2 regions of the Paenibacillus sp. B46(2026) genome follow, and region 1 is predicted to be linked to the other one. Evidence: a T-box and tRNA genes for the amino acid it is inferred to sense, from the RefSeq annotation. Region 1 holds a T-box; the other holds one or more tRNA genes.

Evidence for each region. A T-box is a leader RNA that pairs with one kind of tRNA and senses whether it is charged. The one in region 1 lies ahead of trpS (tryptophan--tRNA ligase), so its partner is inferred to be a tRNA-Trp.
Region 2: it has a tRNA-Trp gene. The T-box ahead of trpS (tryptophan--tRNA ligase) is inferred to sense a tRNA for this amino acid. The anticodon was not compared.

What each region holds. Positions count from the first base shown of each region.
Region 1 is NZ_CM165907.1:5,532,842-5,543,520, reverse strand. It holds gene AC1S8V_RS24605 (DUF2225 domain-containing protein) at 1-413, shown strand, start outside; gene AC1S8V_RS24600 (hypothetical protein) at 426-659, opposite strand; gene AC1S8V_RS24595 (YycC family protein) at 656-826, opposite strand; gene AC1S8V_RS24590 (M3 family oligoendopeptidase) at 1,128-2,927, shown strand; gene AC1S8V_RS24585 (O-methyltransferase) at 3,200-3,613, shown strand; gene AC1S8V_RS24580 (alpha/beta-type small acid-soluble spore protein) at 3,692-3,925, opposite strand; gene AC1S8V_RS24575 (aldose epimerase family protein) at 4,131-5,105, opposite strand; T-box leader at 5,352-5,620, shown strand; gene trpS (tryptophan--tRNA ligase) at 5,694-6,686, shown strand; gene AC1S8V_RS24565 (hypothetical protein) at 6,805-7,005, opposite strand; gene AC1S8V_RS24560 (alpha/beta-type small acid-soluble spore protein) at 7,126-7,347, shown strand; gene AC1S8V_RS24555 (metal-dependent hydrolase) at 7,465-8,445, opposite strand; gene AC1S8V_RS24550 (SCO family protein) at 8,886-9,497, shown strand; gene AC1S8V_RS24545 (toprim domain-containing protein) at 9,573-9,920, opposite strand; gene AC1S8V_RS24540 (MFS transporter) at 10,410-10,679, opposite strand, start outside.
Region 2 is NZ_CM165907.1:5,657,207-5,667,885, forward strand. It holds gene AC1S8V_RS25085 (PspA/IM30 family protein) at 1-194, opposite strand, end outside; gene AC1S8V_RS25090 (LiaF transmembrane domain-containing protein) at 231-539, opposite strand; gene AC1S8V_RS25095 (helix-turn-helix domain-containing protein) at 1,031-3,382, shown strand; tRNA gene AC1S8V_RS25100 (tRNA-Asn) at 3,451-3,526, opposite strand; gene AC1S8V_RS25105 (class I SAM-dependent methyltransferase) at 3,832-4,758, opposite strand; tRNA gene AC1S8V_RS25110 (tRNA-Leu) at 4,927-5,005, opposite strand; tRNA gene AC1S8V_RS25115 (tRNA-Cys) at 5,012-5,085, opposite strand; tRNA gene AC1S8V_RS25120 (tRNA-Gly) at 5,092-5,166, opposite strand; tRNA gene AC1S8V_RS25125 (tRNA-Gln) at 5,171-5,245, opposite strand; tRNA gene AC1S8V_RS25130 (tRNA-His) at 5,268-5,340, opposite strand; tRNA gene AC1S8V_RS25135 (tRNA-Trp) at 5,370-5,443, opposite strand; tRNA gene AC1S8V_RS25140 (tRNA-Tyr) at 5,450-5,535, opposite strand; tRNA gene AC1S8V_RS25145 (tRNA-Thr) at 5,545-5,620, opposite strand; tRNA gene AC1S8V_RS25150 (tRNA-Phe) at 5,641-5,716, opposite strand; tRNA gene AC1S8V_RS25155 (tRNA-Asp) at 5,812-5,889, opposite strand; tRNA gene AC1S8V_RS25160 (tRNA-Met) at 5,916-5,989, opposite strand; tRNA gene AC1S8V_RS25165 (tRNA-Val) at 6,007-6,082, opposite strand; tRNA gene AC1S8V_RS25170 (tRNA-Glu) at 6,150-6,221, opposite strand; tRNA gene AC1S8V_RS25175 (tRNA-Ser) at 6,231-6,322, opposite strand; tRNA gene AC1S8V_RS25180 (tRNA-Asn) at 6,326-6,401, opposite strand; rRNA gene AC1S8V_RS25185 (23S ribosomal RNA) at 6,470-9,397, opposite strand; rRNA gene AC1S8V_RS25190 (16S ribosomal RNA) at 9,766-10,679, opposite strand, start outside.

The DNA.
Region 1 (10,679 bases):
TTGCCTTGCTGTGCGCTCAGGTTATCCAGGAGAAAGACCGTGTTGTCGCTGGCCTGCTGCATCATATTGCCTGGCTGTATCGTTATATGGAGGATCATGCACAGGAACATCGTTTTCTTGAATTTAGCCTTGAGGCTTATGTCAAGGTGTTCGAACGTGAAGGAACGGGTGGCAATGAAGCCAAACTGTTGTATCTGCTCGGGGAATTGAACCGCAGGGTAGGCCGGTTCAATGAAGCAGTGCAGTGGTTCGGCAAGGTCATTCATGACAAGCGGATCACAGATGCGGCTATGATTCGTGCTTCAAGAGAACAATGGGCCGTGCTACGCGAACAGATGATTTCAGGCAAGCTGGAACTCCCAGAAGAGATGCTGGAAGCAGAGAAAGAGGCTACGAAACGTAGCCCCCTTTAGGTTGATCTTACATTAGTTACGGACAGGACGACTGGATAACAAATAGTCACTGTCATTGTCGATCACGGTCATGCTGGCATTACAGCAGGGGAAGACCAGTAATTTCTTTTTTCCTTCGCGAATGAGCACAAGCTCTTTCGGTTTAAGGGGGAGCAGCACATTGCTTGCATGACAGTAAGGGCATTGCTGTACATAGATATCTCCCATGACAATATCGTAAGGCCAGCTGTTCTCAAATGGAATCATTCCTGTTCGCCTTCTGTTGCGGCAGGTTTGGATGCTTCTTGTTTGGCGAGTTCCGCAATCTTCTGCATCAGGATATGTTGGGGCATGTGCATCAGGTGCTCCAAAGGTACGCCCAAGGATTCTGCTAATTTGACGGCTGTATCAGCCGATACTTGTAAAGGTTTCATACGTTTACCTCCTGAAAGTTACTATAAATTAATGTTCAAAAAGTCTGGTTTTCAGTACCGAGAAGATGGAATGAAGATAGAAATGGAGTAGCGGAGCGTAGGGAAACTACGTGAGCAACGGACATTTCGGCTGAATTTCATATTCGATGCTGATGATGCCGTTAGGCATGATTCGTAATCAAAAGTGGACTTTTTGAACAACCTCTATAACTATTTCTCTAGTATAGAGATATGGCACACATAAAACCAGTTTTTAATTCAATCCTAATGATCCAATTTATAGAGAGAGGTGCCTGATTAAATGAAAACGCCATTACACCCCGTATGGGATCTGGAGTCCATTTTTAGTGGAGGTTCTTCCTCCGAGACATTCGCTGCGTATCTGATTGAACTGGAAGAGGATGTACGTAAACTGCAACATCTGTTAAACGAAACACCTGCACCGACTTCATTAGGAGAGACGGCAGCATTTGATCCCATTTTGGAGCTGCTGCAAAGCTGTTATGTCCGCATATCGGAAGGTTCTGCGTTTGTATCCTGCCTCTCATCGCAAAACCAGAAGGACAAGAAGGCAACGCAGCTTCAGGGGGCCATTAGTTCTCTTGCTGCGATGCTGAACGGCAGCAAATCGAAGTTCGATAATACACTTAGTCAGACCTCGGATTCGGTGTGGGACGCTTGGATTGCTCGGGAAGATATCCAGCCGCTGGCATTTGCTTTGAACGAGAGTCGCACGTTGGCTCGTGAGAAGCTGTCGCCGGAACTTGAGGGCCTTGCTCTGGATCTGGGTGTGGATGGTTACCATGGTTGGGGCAAATTCTATAACACCATTGTCAGCAAGGTAAACATTCCATTTGAGCAAGATGGGGAAACGGTGATGCTGTCCGCAGGACAGGCTGCCAACAAGCTGAGCGATAGCGATCGGAATGTACGCGAGACGGTATTCGCAAACTGGGAGCAGGCTTGGACCGATGTCGAAGATTTCTGCGCTGATACGCTGAATCACCTTGCGGGATTCCGTCTGAAGTTATATGAGAAACGTGGCTGGGATGATATCCTCAAAGAACCTCTGGCCATCAACCGGATGTCACGTCAGACACTGGATACGATGTGGGATGTGATTAACGGTGCCAAACCTGCGCTTGTTCAATATCTGGAGCGCAAGGCAGAACTGCTGGGGGTAGACAAGCTCAGCTGGAGCGACGTAGACGCACCTGTAGGCCAATCGAGTGGGAAAATCACTTATGATGAGGCAGCCATCAATATTGTTGAACAGTTTGCCAAGTTCAGTCCTAAACTTTCTTCTTTTGCAGAGATGGCTTTTGAGAAACGCTGGATCGAAGCAGAAGATCGTCCTGGCAAGCGTCCAGGAGGATTCTGTACGTCTTTGCCACTTAGCAAAGCAACCCGAATTTTCATGACCTTCTCCGGGACACCATCTAATGTGTCGACTCTTGCGCATGAACTTGGTCATGGATATCATCAACACATTATGGAAGAGTTGCCTGCGTTGAACCAGCGCTATGCGATGAATGTGGCCGAGACGGCTTCCACGTTTGCCGAACTAATTGTAGCAGATGCCCTGGTACAGGCGGCAACAGATGAACAAGAGAAGCTGGCTTTGCTGGAAGACAAGATACAGCGCAGTGTAGCGTTCTTTATGAACATCCATGCCCGGTTCCTGTTTGAGAATCGTTTCTATGAACAACGCAAAAAAGGCCTGGTCAACGCGGATGAGTTATCCAAATTAATGGTGGAGGCACAGCAGGAAGCGTTCTGTGGTGTACTTGCATCAGATCATCCGCATTTCTGGGCATCCAAACTGCATTTCTATCTGACAGGTGTGCCATTCTATAACTTCCCATACACGTTCGGGTATATGTTCAGTGCGGGAATCTATGCGAGAGCACAGCAGGAAGGAACAGCATTTGCAGATAAATATGATGATTTATTACGTGATACAGGGCGTATGACCGTCGAAGAACTTGCTCAGAAACATCTGGGTACGGATCTGACACAACCGGATTTCTGGCAAAATGCTGCCGACTTGGTTATTGCCGATATTGAGCAGTTTCTGCGGATGACGGCAACCGAAAAATAGGTTGAACACATATATGGAATGGCTGCAATTCGGTGTTAACAGACACGGGATTGCAGCTTTTTTTGTTCGAAATCCTCATTTTGGATTCTCGAATATTTTGTCGTAATTGAGTGAAAAAACTCGGTTTAAGGAAGACGAATGGCAATTAATTGTGCAAGTTGTAGTTATAATTACCCAAGTTTATCATTCTTTGTTGAATGAGCACATTTGTTGTCATATAATGAGTCGTAAGTCCTTGTCGTGTAGGACTATAAGCTTATAGGAGGAGTGTTATTATGAAAATTGAACAGCTTTCATTAGCAAGACAGTTAGATTTGGTGTTCAAAGAGCTTGATCATGAATTATCAGGTTTAGATTCAGGGGTAGTTTTTGTGCAAATACGAAACAACGTAATTGGGAAATTTGGAATTCGACATAATCCGATAACCGGACGCGATGGACAGATGGAAATCGAGGATGGAGGATTGAACGATACCCAAAGGACTTCTTTCCGAGCGATGGCTCTGGAAACTTTGAAATTCAAGCATAATTGGACACATGGAGAAATAGCATATGACTTCACAGTAAGACAAGGTATGATTTTGGTAGATGCAACGATGGAATCTAACTACAATATGGCCAGCCTTATGATTCGTTACCCTAGAACCAATACATACAAGGATTCAGGTATGGAGTCGACTTCATAATTCATTGCACAAGAGAAAGCGGCACTTCCGAAGAAGGCCGCTTTTGTTTTTTACGCTACTTAAGCAAAAATTACGAGCTTACGAACGACCCGATAATTGCTGCTCAGCGATTTGCACCAGACGTTTAGTGATGTATCCACCCAGAGAACCTGTCTCACGGGAAGTATAGTTACCGTAGTAACCATCTTGTGGAATCGTTACACCCAGCTCTTGTGCAGCTTCCATTTTCAATTGTTGCAATGCTGCAGTTGCTTGGGGAACGACCAGGTTGTTGGAGCGGCTACCGCTACCTTGGTTTTGACTTCCGTACATATGTGTCACCTCCTTATGGGTTGGTGATGTTAGTATGGTTAGAGAATACGGAAATATACATGATATGGCGTAAGGGAAAATATGGATGATCATTGGTAGATATGTCATATAAAAAAGCCGACCCAATGCGGGTCGACAAGTTGTATAAGGATATCAAAATATAGGGTCATATGTGCAAAAGCAACATAGAGGATGATCAGCTCGCTTAGTCTGTAGGAGGTATAACCTCAATACGTGTAAATAGCTCAACAGGCTGTTCCGGTTCCAGACGAATTAACCCCGTCTGATCATCCGATAAAGCCAGATTGGGTGCATCCGGGAGCCAAGTGTACGGTTCAATGCACAAGAACTGATCAGATTCGCCTTTGGTAAAGAGAACCCAGTGTTTGAAAAATGCTTCATCTGCTGAATATTTCAATGTATATCCGTCTTGTCTGCGTAAGTAAGCCGTGGCTGGTTCACCTTCGGTAGCTTTCAACAAGGTATCCCAGTTACGTCCCTGCAAGTTGATGCCTTCGTTCAGAGCAGACCATTCACCTAGAGATTCCAGTTCACCTGTGGGTAATTGTTCTTCATTCTGTCCGTATAGTCCGGAAACAGGCAGTTGCAGTGTCCAGTCAGCAGGTTTGCCGTCTAACAAAAACCATGTATGATATCCCATCCCGAAAGGAGCAGGAGTTGAGCTCAGATTGGTGACCCGCAGACGCTGGCTAAATACAGCGTTTTGCAGTCTGAATGTCATCTCGAGCTTCAGGGGAATCGGGAATTGAGCCATCCAGTGCTCTTCATTTTCAGTCAATAATTCAGTCGTAATTGCACAGCCGTCTTCATCTTCCTCAATGTCACTGACACACCAGGATTGGGTACGGTGGAGACCGTGAATATGGTTGTCATTCGCCGTGTTCTGATCGAACTGGTAACGAACACCTTCATATTCGAATTGTCCCCGATGAATGCGTCCAGGTGGAATCAGAAGAGGAACGCCAAAATGGTACGGCTTCTGCAGATAAAAGGCAAGATCGTCTTCATCCGGACGGCGGACGACATCTCGGTCCTGCACTAAATCGCGAATAGAGATAATATTATTTCCAAGACGCGGCAGCAGGGTAATTTCCAATTCACGGCTATGTAGGATATACGTGTCGTAACCATTCCATTGGCCTTTGGTCACTTGTTTCATATCGATGCTCCTTTTCCCACTTGAAATCTGTCTGCAAGCAGTCGTGATGATTAGGCTGCTGCAGGCGTGTCATTGTGTACATGCCAGCTATTTCCTGTTCTACTTCCAGTGAAGCAGGGCTATAGGATAAGCAATTCCATCATAACAGATTTTGATGTGCGGGGTAAAAAAGTTCATCTCATTTTGACATTCGGGCCTGTGCGCATTAAGATGGAACTCTGAAAGCATTTATTAGAATTGAATGACATGAAATCGATGACAGGGATAAGTAGGTCAAGAGAATCCTCTTCAGAAAGCCGGTGGTTGATGCGAACCGGTGTGAGCTCTTTATCGAATGGACCCTTGAGTGTGGATTTGAACAGGCGCAGCCAGAGACGGGCTTGCCTCATTAGAGTCTGCCGTATAATCCACGTTACGGAACAATGAAGGCGATTCTTCAGCTTGACTTGAATTCAGGGTCAGGAGCAATGGAAGAAAAGCGAATAAGGGTGGCACCACGGTCTCACGTCCCTTGCGGATGTGGGGCCTTTTTGCGTTCGCAGAGAATGGCGGAGCTTTTTATTTACAATCAGGGAGGCGTTATGTGCAATGAAAACAGTACTTTCAGGTATTCAACCGAGCGGCAAGCTCACATTAGGTAATTATATTGGTGCAATCAAAAATTTTGTGAAACTTCAGCATGACTATCAGTGTCATTTCATGGTGGTTGATCTTCATGCCATCACCGTGGCTCAAGAGCCAGCAGCATTGCGTGAGCAGTCAGAAGCTGTAGCTGCGCTGTTTATTGCAGCAGGCATTGATCCGTCGAAATCCAATGTATTTCTGCAATCCCATGTACCACAGCACGCGGAACTGGGCTGGTTGATGACAACGCTGACCTCCATGGGTGAGCTTGAGCGTATGACTCAATTTAAGGATAAATCATCCGGTAAAGATTCTGTTGGTGCCGGATTGTTCGTGTATCCATCATTAATGGCGGCTGATATTTTGTTATACAATGCTGACCTTGTGCCAGTAGGTGAGGACCAGAAGCAGCATTTGGAACTGACACGTGATCTGGCAGGACGTTTTAACCACCGTTATGGGGACTACTTCACCATTCCAGATCCGTATATTCCACAGGTGGGTGCTCGGGTAATGTCACTTGATGATGCCTCTTCAAAAATGAGCAAAAGTAACCCTAACGCTGGCAGCTATATAGCTCTACTTGATCCGCCAGATGTTATTCGCAAAAAAATCAGCCGTGCTACTACAGATTCTGGACGCGAAGTGCTATACGATCCGGCGAACAAACCGGAAGTTAGCAATCTGATGAGTATCTACGCTGAATGTGCCGGTATGACGCTTAAGGAAGTAGCAGAGCGTTATGAAGGCAAGATGTATGGTCCGTTCAAAAAGGAACTGGCTGAAGTGGTTGTGTCTGTGATTGAACCTCTACAACAACGGTATAATGAGATTCGTGAGTCTGGCGAATTAGCCGAAGTCTTGGATACGTCAGCCCGCCGTGCAGAAGAAGTAGCTGCTCAAACGCTGGATGCAGTGAAAGAACGTATGGGGTTTGTTCCTAGACGTAAACTGTAGTGCTGAACAAGATCTTCATATGTAACGGGATGAATAGTTAACATGAATAAAGAGGAGCTCTTATTGAAGGACTCCTCTTTATTTTGTACGTTCAGTGTTGAGTTATAAAATGACCTGCTCAAGAAGTAGGCTCTGAAGCAGTCGAGCGCACTTCCTGACGTTCTTTTTTGGCACGAATCACAAATCCCCAACCAATGTTGGCAATGGACAGGACAAATAGTAGTGCAGCAAGCCAACCGGAGTAGGAGATCGTAATTGCTGTAACCGCTAACAAGATAATTGAAGAAAATGCGAACCATAAGGATAAGCCTTTGCTCATTGGGAAAAACCTCCACCTATAAATTTAGTGAAATTCCGTATAACCTGAAGCGTACGAGCCATAATAATCTTGCAAGCTTGCAATACATTACAGACACAGATTGAAAGGAGATTATAAATTATGGCTCAAGGATCTCGTTCTTCAAACAACTTGGTGGTACCTCAAGCGACTGCAGCACTGCAACAATTGAAAATGGAGGCTGCACAGGAACTGGGTGTAACTATCCCACAAGACGGTTACTATGGCAACTACACTTCCCGTGAAACAGGATCTTTGGGTGGATATATCACCAAACGTCTGGTACAAATCGCTGAGCAGTCTCTGGCTGGGTCTGGCAAATAATTTATCTTAACCAAACAGCAACAAAACAGGATAAACAGAAAGCCCGGGGCGGAAACGCTCCGGGCTTTCTCGCGTATCAGTTCCTATGTTTGATTGTGCCTTGCCATGCTCGCTTCGTCAAGGGCGCGCGGATAAAAGTTTTTTATCCATCTTCTCATCGCTTAACCAGCCTACATACGTATCGATCGTTTCGAAATTCCGATCCATAACCACGACAGCGACAAATGGATATTGTTTCCGGTGACGATAACGTACATCTGCCCAGCGAACCTTGTAACCGGCAGGCAATTCTTCAACCTCTGCCACCGCATAGGAGGTGAAGTAAAGGAATGCACTGACTTCGGGCGATTTGCGTGAAGCAGCAACAGCCGCATGTGTAGAAGACGAGGCGTGCAGACTCCATGCCAGATTGGAACCATCCATTTTACCGATCTCATAACTGCCGTCCGCAATTCTTTTTACCACATGCCAGCGATTCCAGGATATCGTCGGAATGACAATGTATCTTACCTGCTCTGGGCTGTTGTCCAGCCGCCTAACCTTTCTGACTGCTTGTGCACGCGCAATCGTCCGCCATACATAATATAAACCTGTCAAGCTATACAACGTAACGAAGAGTGGTGCAGGGGCAAACAGATCAAAGGCCCATAACAGGATGGCCATGACATGAGTGGTGAATAGAAACGGATCAAAAATATGAATGATATTCCAGGCAATCCAGCGTTCGGTAAAAGGCCGGGCTGCTTGGGTTCCATAGGTATTGAACAGATCAGTGAATACGTGAACGCCTACGGCTACAGCAGTCCAAGTGGCAACGTGACCCATAGGGACTCCTGGGAATATCAGTGCAATGACGCCAGTGATGAGCAGAACCCATAACAGGAGAAATGGCAGAGAGTGTGACAGGCCCCGGTGATTCCGAATGTAAAGCGAATTGCTTTTGAGACGTAACGCAGTATCGATGTCAGGGGCTTGGGAACCAGCGATCGTGCCAACCATTACTGCAGCTGCAAGCATGGGGTTGGACGCGACCACAGGATCGATATAAGCCAGACCGGCTAAACCAATCCCCATGACAAAGTGTGTAGAGGTATCCATAACCGTCTCCTTTGTGTGGTGTATCGTTCTAAGGCATATTACTTCTCTATCTAGGTGATACCCATATATAGTGTATAATATCCGCCTGTAAGGATGCAAAACACCCCTAATTTTAAATTAATGCCAATAAATGTATTATATTTAATGAACATACTTGGTTTGTCAAACTATTTCCGCATTTCCTATGATAAACTTTATATCGGATACAGAAAGAAATTTCACCTGATAATGCATGATACAATTCGAATGATGTACAACGTTGAAATAATGTATGGGCATTGTTCCTTCAAACCGTTACAATAATATAGAATCTCATAAAAAGTAGGTTTCTTTGAATACATATGTCACAATGCATGGATTAAGCGTAACGAACGTGAGGACTTTTTTGATTCACCTATGTATGCGTATTCATTAGAGAAGATATAGAAGGGACGAGGAAGATGCTGAAAAAGTACAAATGGACATGGATGCTACTGGGGCTCGCACTGATTATGGCTGTGTATCTGATGTGGGGCACCGTATTTGCCAGTAAGGAAAAATTACCCGAGATTCGCGAGATCCAATCCTTTTCCATGGAAAATGTAGATGGTAGTACGGTATCACTGGAGGATACTCAAGGGAAAGTCCGTTTGTTCTACTTTTATTTCACCAGTTGTCCAGATGTCTGCCCGATTACGACGTTTATGTTATCCCAGGTGCAGGATCTGTTGAAAGAGGACGACACCTTCGGTAAAGATGTCTCGTTTGTATCCATTTCATTCGACCCGAAAGTCGATACAAGAGAGAAGATTAAGACGTTCGCGGACCGCTTCCATGCAGATTATTCCGGATGGTACTTCTTGCGAGGGGATATGGACAAAACAAAACAGTTCGCCAGGGATTCATTCCAGATCCTGATCGATGGGGAGACTAAGGACGATTTTGCCCATATGAACATGATTGGGCTGGTGGATGAGAACAACCAGCTGCGTAAGGTATATAATGCGTTTAATACAGAGGACGTTGTGCCTGCTGTGATTGCCGAGGATATTCGGAATCTGATCAAGGAATAATCATCTGTTGCTCATATTGTAAAGGCTGCTTTCAGGTTGGATATCAACCCAAAGGCAGCCTTTTGGTATTTCACTTTAATAGGAAGGATGTTCAGGGTATTGGATGTATGTCTCTAACCCGGCTTTCTCCAGCTGGGCAATGATATACTCATCAGGCGTTCCTTCTACACCTGCATATCCTCGTCGTGTATACATCTGTACTGCATCCGGGAAAGCATCCCGAAGCACACCTCTAATTTTTTTACCGGAACTGTCATTATCCATAAATAAAAAGACTTCATCATATCCGACCTGTTTGCGCAAGGTCTCCAGTTTAAGTGAATTAAGCGTTCCGAACGTGCATAGAATGTTGATTTCGGGTCCAACCAGACGTTTTAGTTTGCTTCGGTCATTCTTACCTTCCACAATGACATGAATAGGCATCATATTCACCTCTTGTTCGAGAGCTTATGTCGACATTCCCCGGGAAATGTTGCAGCGAAAATCGACTGATTATATAAAATGGACTCCTTTCTTTACACGATTGCTAACTGGATAGAACAACCCATCAAGACAATTCTCTGAAATCTTATTTGATGTGCATCATTAGGTCAGTAATAGCTGGCAGTGGCCGTTCCGGTTACGGATCGTTCTTCCGATCACTGTTGTCTCCATATATTTCTGATTTACTTTTATAAAGTTAATATTTGGAGACAAAGGCGAACGCTATCGCTTCTTCAGAATCGATTCCGTCCCCTTCACTACTTTTGGCTCATCGTTCAACCTTAATGATGCTCTTCAATAAGATAAAACCTTCGGTGATTGTGAAACATAGATTTCCCAGTTAGCTTTTATAACGTGTAAAACATCAGTCCATTTTATATAGTTTAGCTGTAAATGGGGGAATGATGCAAAGCTAATGAAAATACTGGCCTAATTCAATATACTTTTGTGATCCGAAATGGAAGCTTCGCGTCTGGATGTATAGTATGGAAGCAGTAGCATACCAATCATTAACAAAATGAAGGCGATGAAATAGGGTGATACTCCGACACGGAGTTGCCCGGCTGTGATGGGACCGATGAAAGAACCGATGGAGGTGGCGATGGATTGCAGCGAGAATATTCGTCCCAACTTGCTCCCGCCGCTCAGACGAATAAAGAGGGTAGCCATAGCTGGAAAAATAATACCTTTGGACATCCC
Region 2 (10,679 bases), 120 kb from region 1:
GCTGCCTGATCGGCTTGTTGTTTCATTTGTCTGGTATGGCTTGCATATTGGTGACGAAGCTTCTCGGCTTCACCGATGTCTTGGCGGGTCGAGACCAGGAACTGATCAATCAGTTTGACTGGATCCTGACTTTGCTCCAAATGTTCGTTCAGATTGGCTACGGTAATATCCCGCATTCGACGAAATACACTCATTATGTTCTGTCCCTCCTTTTTCATAATCCTGAAAGCTTAGTAACGACCACGACGACTGCGGTTATTGCTTAGCATTGAGATACCAAAGATGATTAACCCGATCGCGATGATCGGTCCGATCAGCCATGCCAGCTTACCCATCAGTGAGATGATACCGATGATGAGAACAATCCAGCCAAGCATCACATTCCCTCGTTTAACTCCGTAATATCCCAGTGCAATCATCAGGACCGGAATCAGATAACCCATTAAGTGTCCAAGAAGAGGAGTTAACTTTCCGAAGAGGAGTAGTGCACCCAGTGCAATCAATACAATCGCCCAGCCATTTCCCTTATTCAATCTCATAATTGTTGTTCACCGCCCTTTCCGTTCGTTCATTTTAACTGGTTAAGTCATTTGTTCGTTTGTTTCTTGTTTTTTTGTTTCCGTGTTTCTTGTTTAACCTTATGTCCTTATTCTAGGGGATTCTGAGACTTTTCAAAACAGACCGTGGACGGTTTTTCATCCTAGACTCAGGTCGGGGATCTAGTTGGACCTTTGACTGTCCCTATATAAGACCTTCGTTCCACCCAAGCTGTATAGCTCCGGATACCTTTTATATACCCGTATTCAGGCTACCCCTTTACCCGATATCGACCTGTAGAGAGAATGATGTCCATGCCTCTATTTACGTTCACACTGCAATTTCGTTTCCCTTCCTCAAAATTACTTATTTATCCAAATAAACAAAATTTAGATTGTTCTATATGTAAGCGTTTACTAAAATAGAAAGTGTTACTATTTCTAATGTCAGGGGTGGAACTGAAACTGTGCGACCAATCAGCTATCTCCATAAAATGATCATCTTCGGAATCCTGTTAAGTACCCTGCCCATTTTGTTAACGGGAATTGCCGCATTTATCTATTCATCAAACCAAACTGAGCTGCATCGTACGCAGGCCAACAGACAGTTGCTGGAACAAATGCAATCCAACGTAGAACACAAACTCGCTACAGTCAGTTATATGCTTGATCAGGCCGTTCGCTCTCCAGTAACCCTCCGTTCCCTGTCTGCTTCTTCTTCACTAGAAGGGAAAGGACCTTTACTTGCCGACAAGTTACAGAGCGAATTTCAGAATATGAGGTCATGGGAACCTTTGCTGGATATTACTCTGGTGAATCAATCTCAGAATTGGCTTATTGATCATGCCGGATTATATCGTAATACGGATTTTCCACTGGCTCTTCCCATGAAGGAATTGATTTCGGATACGTTAACCTCCGGATGGCAACTCTCCCCTTCATCGGTGTTCAGTAATGATGAGCGTTCACCCGGTACAGGCTGTATTTATCATATTGCCCTTGCGAGATCTATTCCGAATCTGAATACGTCTTCCGATGTAGCCTTAATTGCCGGAATTCCTGCATGCTCTTTACAAAATACGCTAGGTGAAGCCTCCATGGGGAATTCTGCCTCAGGACTGATCATTTTAAATCGGGAACAACGTATCATGGTACATCCCGATCCCGTATACATTGGACAACCGCTGTCTGCAGTTGGATTACAAGATCGTGATACGGAAGCCAGCATAATTAGACTATCTCCCATCACATTTTCAACAGGCTTTGAAGAACGTGAAGTCAAGATCGCCGATACAAGCTATTCTCTGACGTATAGCCCTTCTACCTTAAAAGGATGGACTTATGTACTAATCTCACCTACCAACATTCTGACACAAGAATATATCGATATCGGATTACACACCTTGTATATCAGTATCTTTCTGCTTATGCTTTCATTATTGCTCGCATGGCTCGGCTCCAAACGAATGCATATTCCAATTCGTAAACTTTTAACCCAACTTGGTGACAACCACTTGTCCAAAGATGGCGGCACTTTGACTCAGCAATCACCAGAGCTCTCTGATGAGTTCGAACAGATCAGAGCAGGGGTCTCACAATTATCTGCCTCTCGCTCCCAATTAGAGAACACACTTAATATGCATCTGTTGCAGATTCGCAATCATTTTATGATGAATCTGTTCCAGGGCAAGAGCCCTGTTCATACTCTTCATGACACCCTCAATGAATATGGCTACACGCATCAGGTTCGGGAATGGCAACAAATTGCTGTTATTACACTACAGGCCGATCTCGTTAATCATACAAAATATAGTGCTAGTGATCGTGACCTCTTATTATTTGCTATTCAAAATATATTGGAGGAAACGGTTGTGCATAACCAGCAATTGCTTCCCTTTGTGCTGGAACATACGGTAGGCACGGTGATTGGCACCGTGGAACAGGATCAGTTTATTTTTTCACAACAGCTATATGTATTAACAGAACAGTTACAACAACAGATTAATGAGATTTTAGCTCTTCAAGTCAGTATAGGTTTCAGCCAGCCGCACAGCTCCCTATATCACATCCCTCAAGCTTATACAGAAGCCATGGAAGCATTGAGGCATCGGATGAAGCTGGGAACAGGCATTATTTTTCAATATGAGAACATAGATCATAATGCTCCCACTTGGTCCGTGACCTACCCGGAATCATTGGAATATTCGTTGATCCAAGCTATTCAAAGTGCGGACGAAGTCCAGGCCTCTACTCTTCTGCAACAGCTGCTTGAAATGATCTTTGGTATGGAGTGTACACCAGAGGAATATCAGGTGGCTCTTATGAGGCTGCTGACGCATATTTTGCAAATGACTCAGGAATCCGGTATTCGTCTTGGACAGATCACCCAAGGCCATGGATCGATGTTTCATGAACTTCATGGTTTGCAGTACGCCGCTGAAGTTGAGGATTGGTTTAACCATCAAGTCATCTTGCCCATCATTCAGGTTTTTAAAGCAAGACAGTATGCCCAGTATCAGCATATATCAGAGAAGATGATTGCCATGATTCATCAAGATTATGATAAGGATCTGACGCTTGAGGAATGTGCCGTGAAGCTTCACTACAATGCCAATTACTTAAGTAGTGTTTTCCGCAAAGAGACCGGCTGTGCATTTAGTGAATATCTGACCAAGTACCGATTTAACATCGCTAAAAAATGGCTGGACGAAAGTGATCTAACCGTTAAAGATATCGCAGCACGACTTCGGTACAACAATCCGCAAAACTTTATCCGATCATTTCGTAAATGGGAAGGAATCACCCCCGGTCAGTACCGGGAGCGCAAACAAAAAGCAGAAGTGTAGAACAGAAATTAGAAAAGGAGCACGATTGTAAGTCGTGCTCCTTCGTCCAGCTCGGTCACCTCTCCATATGGCTCCCCGAACAGGGGTCGAACCTGTGACAAGTCGATTAACAGTCGAGTGCTCTACCAACTGAGCTATCAGGGAATATGCTTCAGAGATCATTCTCTGAAAACTAGATATGTGTTTTGTTTTTTCGTTGTCTCGAACATCTCCAAATAAATGAGGGTCTGGTTCGAAGCAGTGGATTACTCATTGGCTTTACAAAAAAGAGGGAGCAAATATTCTGCTCCCTTCACTTACAACTTAACTTCTATACTCTTAACTTCATATGTTTCATACGTACATCTTTTTGCGCAGCGATGTGATACTTCCTAGCGTCATCTTAGACGTTAGACTACGTTGTCCGTCTCGATTCCTGACCCTTGTAACACGTACCAATCTTATACGATTTATCGTTTATCCTTGGTACGGACTGTTTTCATATTGGGTTGTTCAAGTTGGATCAGAATTTTACCAAACCTTGCTCCACGTGAGAAGGTCACCATACTATCCTTATATGTATCCCGGATATACTTCTCAGCCAGTCTGAGGGAATCTTCATCTGTTGGTAACTCATACGTATTAAGCCATTCTGGCAGCTTCTCAATAATCTCTTCCACCGGCACTTCAAATGAGTTAACTTCTCTTGTAATGATCATCGTGTATGAATAACCCTTCAAATATAGTAATTGTTGGATATATCCCATATCACCAGCCTTATATGAAGAACTGATCCCAAGTACATCCTTAAGTTCATCCATTAGTGTGTGTTCCTTCTGTCCCGCTATAGTGCTTATATACACATACTTACGAGCACAGTTGATCGCCATCTCAATTGTTTCCCAATCCGACATGGCCGGGCACATGGAAGCAAATGCAAAATCATATTTCTTCTCCCAGCCTTTATCCTGAATGGAGATTTCCTCAAATCGCTCTTTCACGATTTCGATATTAGATTCCAGCTCTGAAGGTATCGTTTCTTTCATGAGTGAGACAAGCAGGTCAGAAGGCTCAACAGCGGTTACCCTTGCTCCCTTTTCAGCAAAAGGAATGGTAAATATGCCTGAGGCCGCTCCAATGTCCAAAATGGACAAGCCCGCGAACTCTACTCCCTGGTTTTCAATCCAGCCCATAATGCGCTCAGACCGCTGTTTTCCTTCTTCAGTAAACGATTGTGCATGATAATCTCTGGCCCACCGCTCAAACGCTTCTTCTGTATTAAATGGTGCACTTTTCTTCTTATATTTTGAACTTCTCGGACGATTCATCCATGCCTCTTCCCATACAGAGAGATTGAATAACAGGTCTGTATCCGGTATATTTTTTTCAGTAGTCACTTTACTTCACTCCTTTATATTAAAGACTTCACTTATCTACAATATACCGGATATAATCATACGTCAATCTTTATTAAAGTCCAACTTTTCTTACTATGCAAAAATCATTTCTTATAAAATAAAAATAGCCCCACAGATTGCATAAGCAATTCGTAGGGCTATTCAATATACCGGCGAGAGGACTCGAACCTCCACGGTTTCCCACTCGATTTTGAGTCGAGCGCGTCTGCCATTCCGCCACGCCGGCATATACTGGAGGCGCCACCCAGATTCGAACTGGGGATAAAGCTTTTGCAGAGCTGTGCCTTACCACTTGGCTATGGCGCCATATCTTGGAGCGGACGACGGGAATCGAACCCGCGACCCTCGCCTTGGCAAGGCGATGCTCTACCGCTGAGCCACGTCCGCATAATGGCTGGGGATATAGGATTTGAACCTATGCATGACGGAGTCAAAGTCCGTTGCCTTACCGCTTGGCTAATCCCCAATAAAAAATGAAAAAACAAAGGGGCGATCGAGGGGAATTGAACCCCCGAATGCCGGATCCACAAACCGGTGCGTTAACCACTTCGCCACGATCGCCACAAAAAGTTAATTTTCTAAAATTTAATTGGCAGGGGCAGCAGGAATTGAACCCACACCAACGGTTTTGGAGACCGTTGTTCTACCTTTAAACTATGCCCCTAAAAACTGGTGGAGGATGATGGATTCGAACCACCGAACCCGTACGGGAGCAGATTTACAGTCTGATGCGTTTGGCCACTTCGCTAATCCTCCAGGATTACATGGTGCCGGCGAGAGGACTTGAACCCCCAACCTACTGATTACAAGTCAGTTGCTCTACCAGTTGAGCTACACCGGCATATTAAATTGTTTTAAAAATGGTGGCTCGGGACGGAATCGAACCGCCGACACGAGGATTTTCAGTCCTCTGCTCTACCGACTGAGCTACCGAGTCATAATAAAGTCTAATCTCATTTCCTTACACTTTATATAGGGCATCAGTGCCATACAGCAGATGTAGCGAACATTTTGCCTCATGTAAAGATTAAATGGCGGAACCGACGGGATTCGAACCCGCGATCTCCTGCGTGACAGGCAGGCATGTTAGGCCAACTACACCACGGTTCCAGATCACTTTCTCAAGGAAAGTCTAATTGCGGGGGCAGGATTTGAACCTGCGGCCTTCGGGTTATGAGCCCGACGAGCTACCGGGCTGCTCCACCCCGCGTCGTTATAAAAGTTATATGGTGGAGGCTGAGGGGATCGAACCCCCGACCCTCTGCTTGTAAGGCAGATGCTCTCCCAGCTGAGCTAAGCCTCCGAACAACACATTTATGATCTTACCATAATCTTATTGTAAAAATCAACTTCTTTTTTTGAAGTTAATATGACCCGTAGGGGATTCGAACCCCTGTTACCTCCGTGAAAGGGAGGTGTCTTAACCCCTTGACCAACGGGCCTTAATATTATGGCGGAGAGAGAGGGATTCGAACCCTCGAGACGCTTGTGACGCCTACACGATTTCCAATCGTGCTCCTTCGGCCAGCTCGGACACCTCTCCATATGGCTCCCCGAACAGGGCTCGAACCTGTGACAACTCGATTAACAGTCGAGTGCTCTACCAACTGAGCTATCAGGGAATATGCTTCAGAGATCGTTCTCTGAAAACTAGATTCGAAACGAAACCTGCGAATTATCACTTGCATATTTGGATAAGCCCTCGACCGATTAGTACTGGTCAGCTCCATGCATTGCTGCACTTCCACCCCCAGCCTATCTACCTCGTCGTCTTCAAGGGGTCTTACATACTGGGAAATCTCATCTTGAGGGGGGCTTCACGCTTAGATGCTTTCAGCGTTTATCCCTTCCGTACATAGCTACCCAGCGGTGCTCCTGGCGGAACAACTGGTACACCAGCGGTACGTCCATCCCGGTCCTCTCGTACTAAGGACAGCTCCTCTCAAATTTCCTACGCCCACGACAGATAGGGACCGAACTGTCTCACGACGTTCTGAACCCAGCTCGCGTACCGCTTTAATGGGCGAACAGCCCAACCCTTGGGACCTACTTCAGCCCCAGGATGCGATGAGCCGACATCGAGGTGCCAAACCTCCCCGTCGATGTGGACTCTTGGGGGAGATAAGCCTGTTATCCCCAGGGTAGCTTTTATCCGTTGAGCGATGGCCCTTCCATGCGGTACCACCGGATCACTAAGCCCGACTTTCGTCCCTGCTCGACTTGTAGGTCTCGCAGTCAAGCTCCCTTATGCCTTTGCACTCTTCGAATGATTTCCAACCATTCTGAGGGAACCTTTGGGCGCCTCCGTTACTCTTTAGGAGGCGACCGCCCCAGTCAAACTGCCCACCTGACACTGTCCCCGTACCGGTTTACGGTACCAGGTTAGAACCTAGATACGATCAGGGTGGTATCCCAACGTTGCCTCCACGCAAGCTGGCGCTCACGTTTCAAAGGCTCCCACCTATCCTGTACAGATCGTACCCAAATTCAATATCAAGCTGCAGTAAAGCTCCATGGGGTCTTTCCGTCTTGTCGCGGGTAACCTGCATCTTCACAGGTATTAAAATTTCACCGGATCTCTCGTTGAGACAGCGCCCAAGTCGTTACGCCATTCGTGCGGGTCAGAATTTACCTGACAAGGAATTTCGCTACCTTAGGACCGTTATAGTTACGGCCGCCGTTTACTGGGGCTTCGGTTCACAGCTTCGGGATTGCTCCCTAACCACTCCCCTTAACCTTCCAGCACCGGGCAGGCGTCAGCCCGTATACTTCGCCTTACGGCTTCGCACAGACCTGTGTTTTTGCTAAACAGTCGCTTGGGCCTTTTCACTGCGGCCCCCTCGTGCTATTCACACTACCGGGGCACCCCTTCTCCCGAAGTTACGGGGTCATTTTGCCGAGTTCCTTAACGAGAGTTCTTCCGCGCGCCTTAGAATACTCTTCTCGCCTACCTGTGTCGGTTTGCGGTACGGGCACCATCACCTGGCTAGAGGCTTTTCTTGGCAGTGTGAGATCATGACCTTCGCTACTGTAATTTTCACTCCCCATCACAGCTCAGCCTTACGATGTGCGGATTTGCCTACACATCAGCCTTACTGCTTAGACGGACATCCATCAGTCCGCGTCACTACCCTACTGCGTCCCCCCATTGCTCATAACGGCTTACGGTGGTACAGGAATTTCGACCTGTTGTCCTTCGACTACGCCTTTCGGCCTCGCCTTAGGTCCCGACTTACCCTGAGCGGACGAGCCTTCCTCAGGAACCCTTAGGCTTTCGGCGGATCAGATTCTCACTGATCTTTTCGTTACTCATACCGGCATTCTCACTTGTATAATGTCCAGCGCTCCTTACGGTACACCTTCAACCCTTATACAACGCTCCCCTACCCCTGATGCAAAGCATCAAGCCATAGCTTCGGTGGTGTGTTTAGCCCCGTTACATTTTCGGCGCAGAGTCACTCGACCAGTGAGCTATTACGCACTCTTTCAATGATGGCTGCTTCTAAGCCAACATCCTGGTTGTCTGTGCAACTCCACATCCTTTCCCACTTAACACACACTTGGGGACCTTAGCTGATGGTCTGGGCTGTTTCCCTTTTGACAATGGATCTTAGCACTCACTGTCTGACTCCCGGAAGTAAGTCTATGGCATTCGGAGTTTGACTGAGCTTGGTAACCCTTGCGGGCCCCGCACCCAATCAGTGCTCTACCTCCACGACTCTGTTTTCCGAGGCTAGCCCTAAAGCTATTTCGGGGAGAACCAGCTATCTCCGAGTTCGATTGGAATTTCTCCGCTACCCCCACCTCATCCCCGCATTTTTCAACATGCGTGGGTTCGGGCCTCCAGTGCGTGTTACCGCACCTTCACCCTGGACAGGGGTAGATCACCCGGTTTCGGGTCTACGTCCACGTACTCACTCGCCCTATTCAGACTCGCTTTCGCTGCGGCTCCGGCTCTTCACCTTAACCTTGCACGGGAACGTAACTCGCCGGTTCATTCTACAAAAGGCACGCCATCACCCCTAAAACGGGCTCTGACTTTTTGTAAGCACACGGTTTCAGGTTCTATTTCACTCCCCTTCCGGGGTGCTTTTCACCTTTCCCTCACGGTACTGCTTCACTATCGGTCGCTAGGAAGTATTTAGCCTTGGCAGATGGTCCTGCCGGATTCATACGGGGTTTCACGTGCCCCGCACTACTCGGGATCCGTCTCGGAGGGAACCAACTTTCAATTACAGGGCTTTTACCTTCTTTGGCGGGCCTTTCCAGACCTCTTCGCTTAACCGGTTCCTTTGTAACTCCATGTGAGACGTCCCACAACCCCAGAGAGCAAGCTCTCTGGTTTGGGCTTCTCCGCGTTCGCTCGCCGCTACTGACGGAATCACTATTGTTTTCTCTTCCTCAGGGTACTTAGATGTTTCAGTTCCCCTGGTATGCCTCTGCACAACCTATGTATTCAGTTGTGAGTAACTGGAAATTACCCCAGCTGGGTTTCCCCATTCGGACACCCCCGGATCAAAGCTTGCTTACAGCTCCCCGAGGCAGTTTCGTTGTTCGCCACGTCCTTCATCGGCTCCTAGCGCCTAGGCATCCTCCGTGTGCTCTTAGTAGCTTAACCATATTGCTCCGGTTTTGACTGCTCGCTTCCCTTGTTTTGCTTGCGCAAAGCCAAAAGTCGCTCCCATCCAATACCATCGCAAAAGCAATTAACTACCGTTTTTATTGAAACTTGTTTTAACACAAGTTCAGCTAAAAAGGAATGTTCTAATTCGCGTTTGTTTCGTTTCGATATCTAGTTTTCAAAGAACAAGCTCCATGCAAAAGCAAGCTGTTTGAGAGTTTGAGCTCTCAAAACTGAGCAACGAGTGAGTGTTTTGTGCTCTTCATTTCATCCACACCGAAGTGATGGACCGAAATGAATTGCTGTCGCAGGTTCTAAGAACCTGCTGATTTGAATGTTTCCACGCGGGAAACGATTCTCCATAGAAAGGAGGTGATCCAGCCGCACCTTCCGATACGGCTACCTTGTTACGACTTCACCCCAATCATCTATCCCACCTTCGGCGGCTGGCTCCTTGCGGTTACCCCACCGACTTCGGGTGTTATAAACTCTCGTGGTGTGACGGGCGGTGTGTACAAGACCCGGGAACGTATTCACCGCGGCATGCTGATCCGCGATTACTAGCAATTCCGACTTCATGCAGGCGAGTTGCAGCCTGCAATCCGAACTGAGACCGGCTTTGTTGGGATTGGCTCCATCTCGCGATTTCGCAGCCCGTTGTACCGGCCATTGTAGTACGTGTGTAGCCCAGGTCATAAGGGGCATGATGATTTGACGTCATCCCCACCTTCCTCCGGTTTGTCACCGGCAGTCTATCTAGAGTGCCCACCCGAAGTGCTGGCAACTAAATATAAGGGTTGCGCTCGTTGCGGGACTTAACCCAACATCTCACGACACGAGCTGACGACAACCATGCACCACCTGTCTCCTCTGTCCCGAAGGAAAGATACATCTCTGTACCGATCAGAGGGATGTCAAGACCTGGTAAGGTTCTTCGCGTTGCTTCGAATTAAACCACATACTCCACTGCTTGTGCGGGTCCCCGTCAATTCCTTTGAGTTTCAGTCTTGCGACCGTACTCCCCAGGCGGAGTGCTTAATGTGTTAACTTCGGCACCAAGGGTATCGAAACCCCTAACACCTAGCACTCATCGTTTACGGCGTGGACTACCAGGGTATCTAATCCTGTTTGCTCCCCACGCTTTCGCGCCTCAGCGTCAGTTACAGCCCAGAGAGTCGCCTTCGCCACTGGTGTTCCTCCACATATCTACGCATTTCACCGCTACACGTGGAATTCCACTCTCCTCTTCTGCACTCAAGTCACCCAGTTTCCAGTGCGA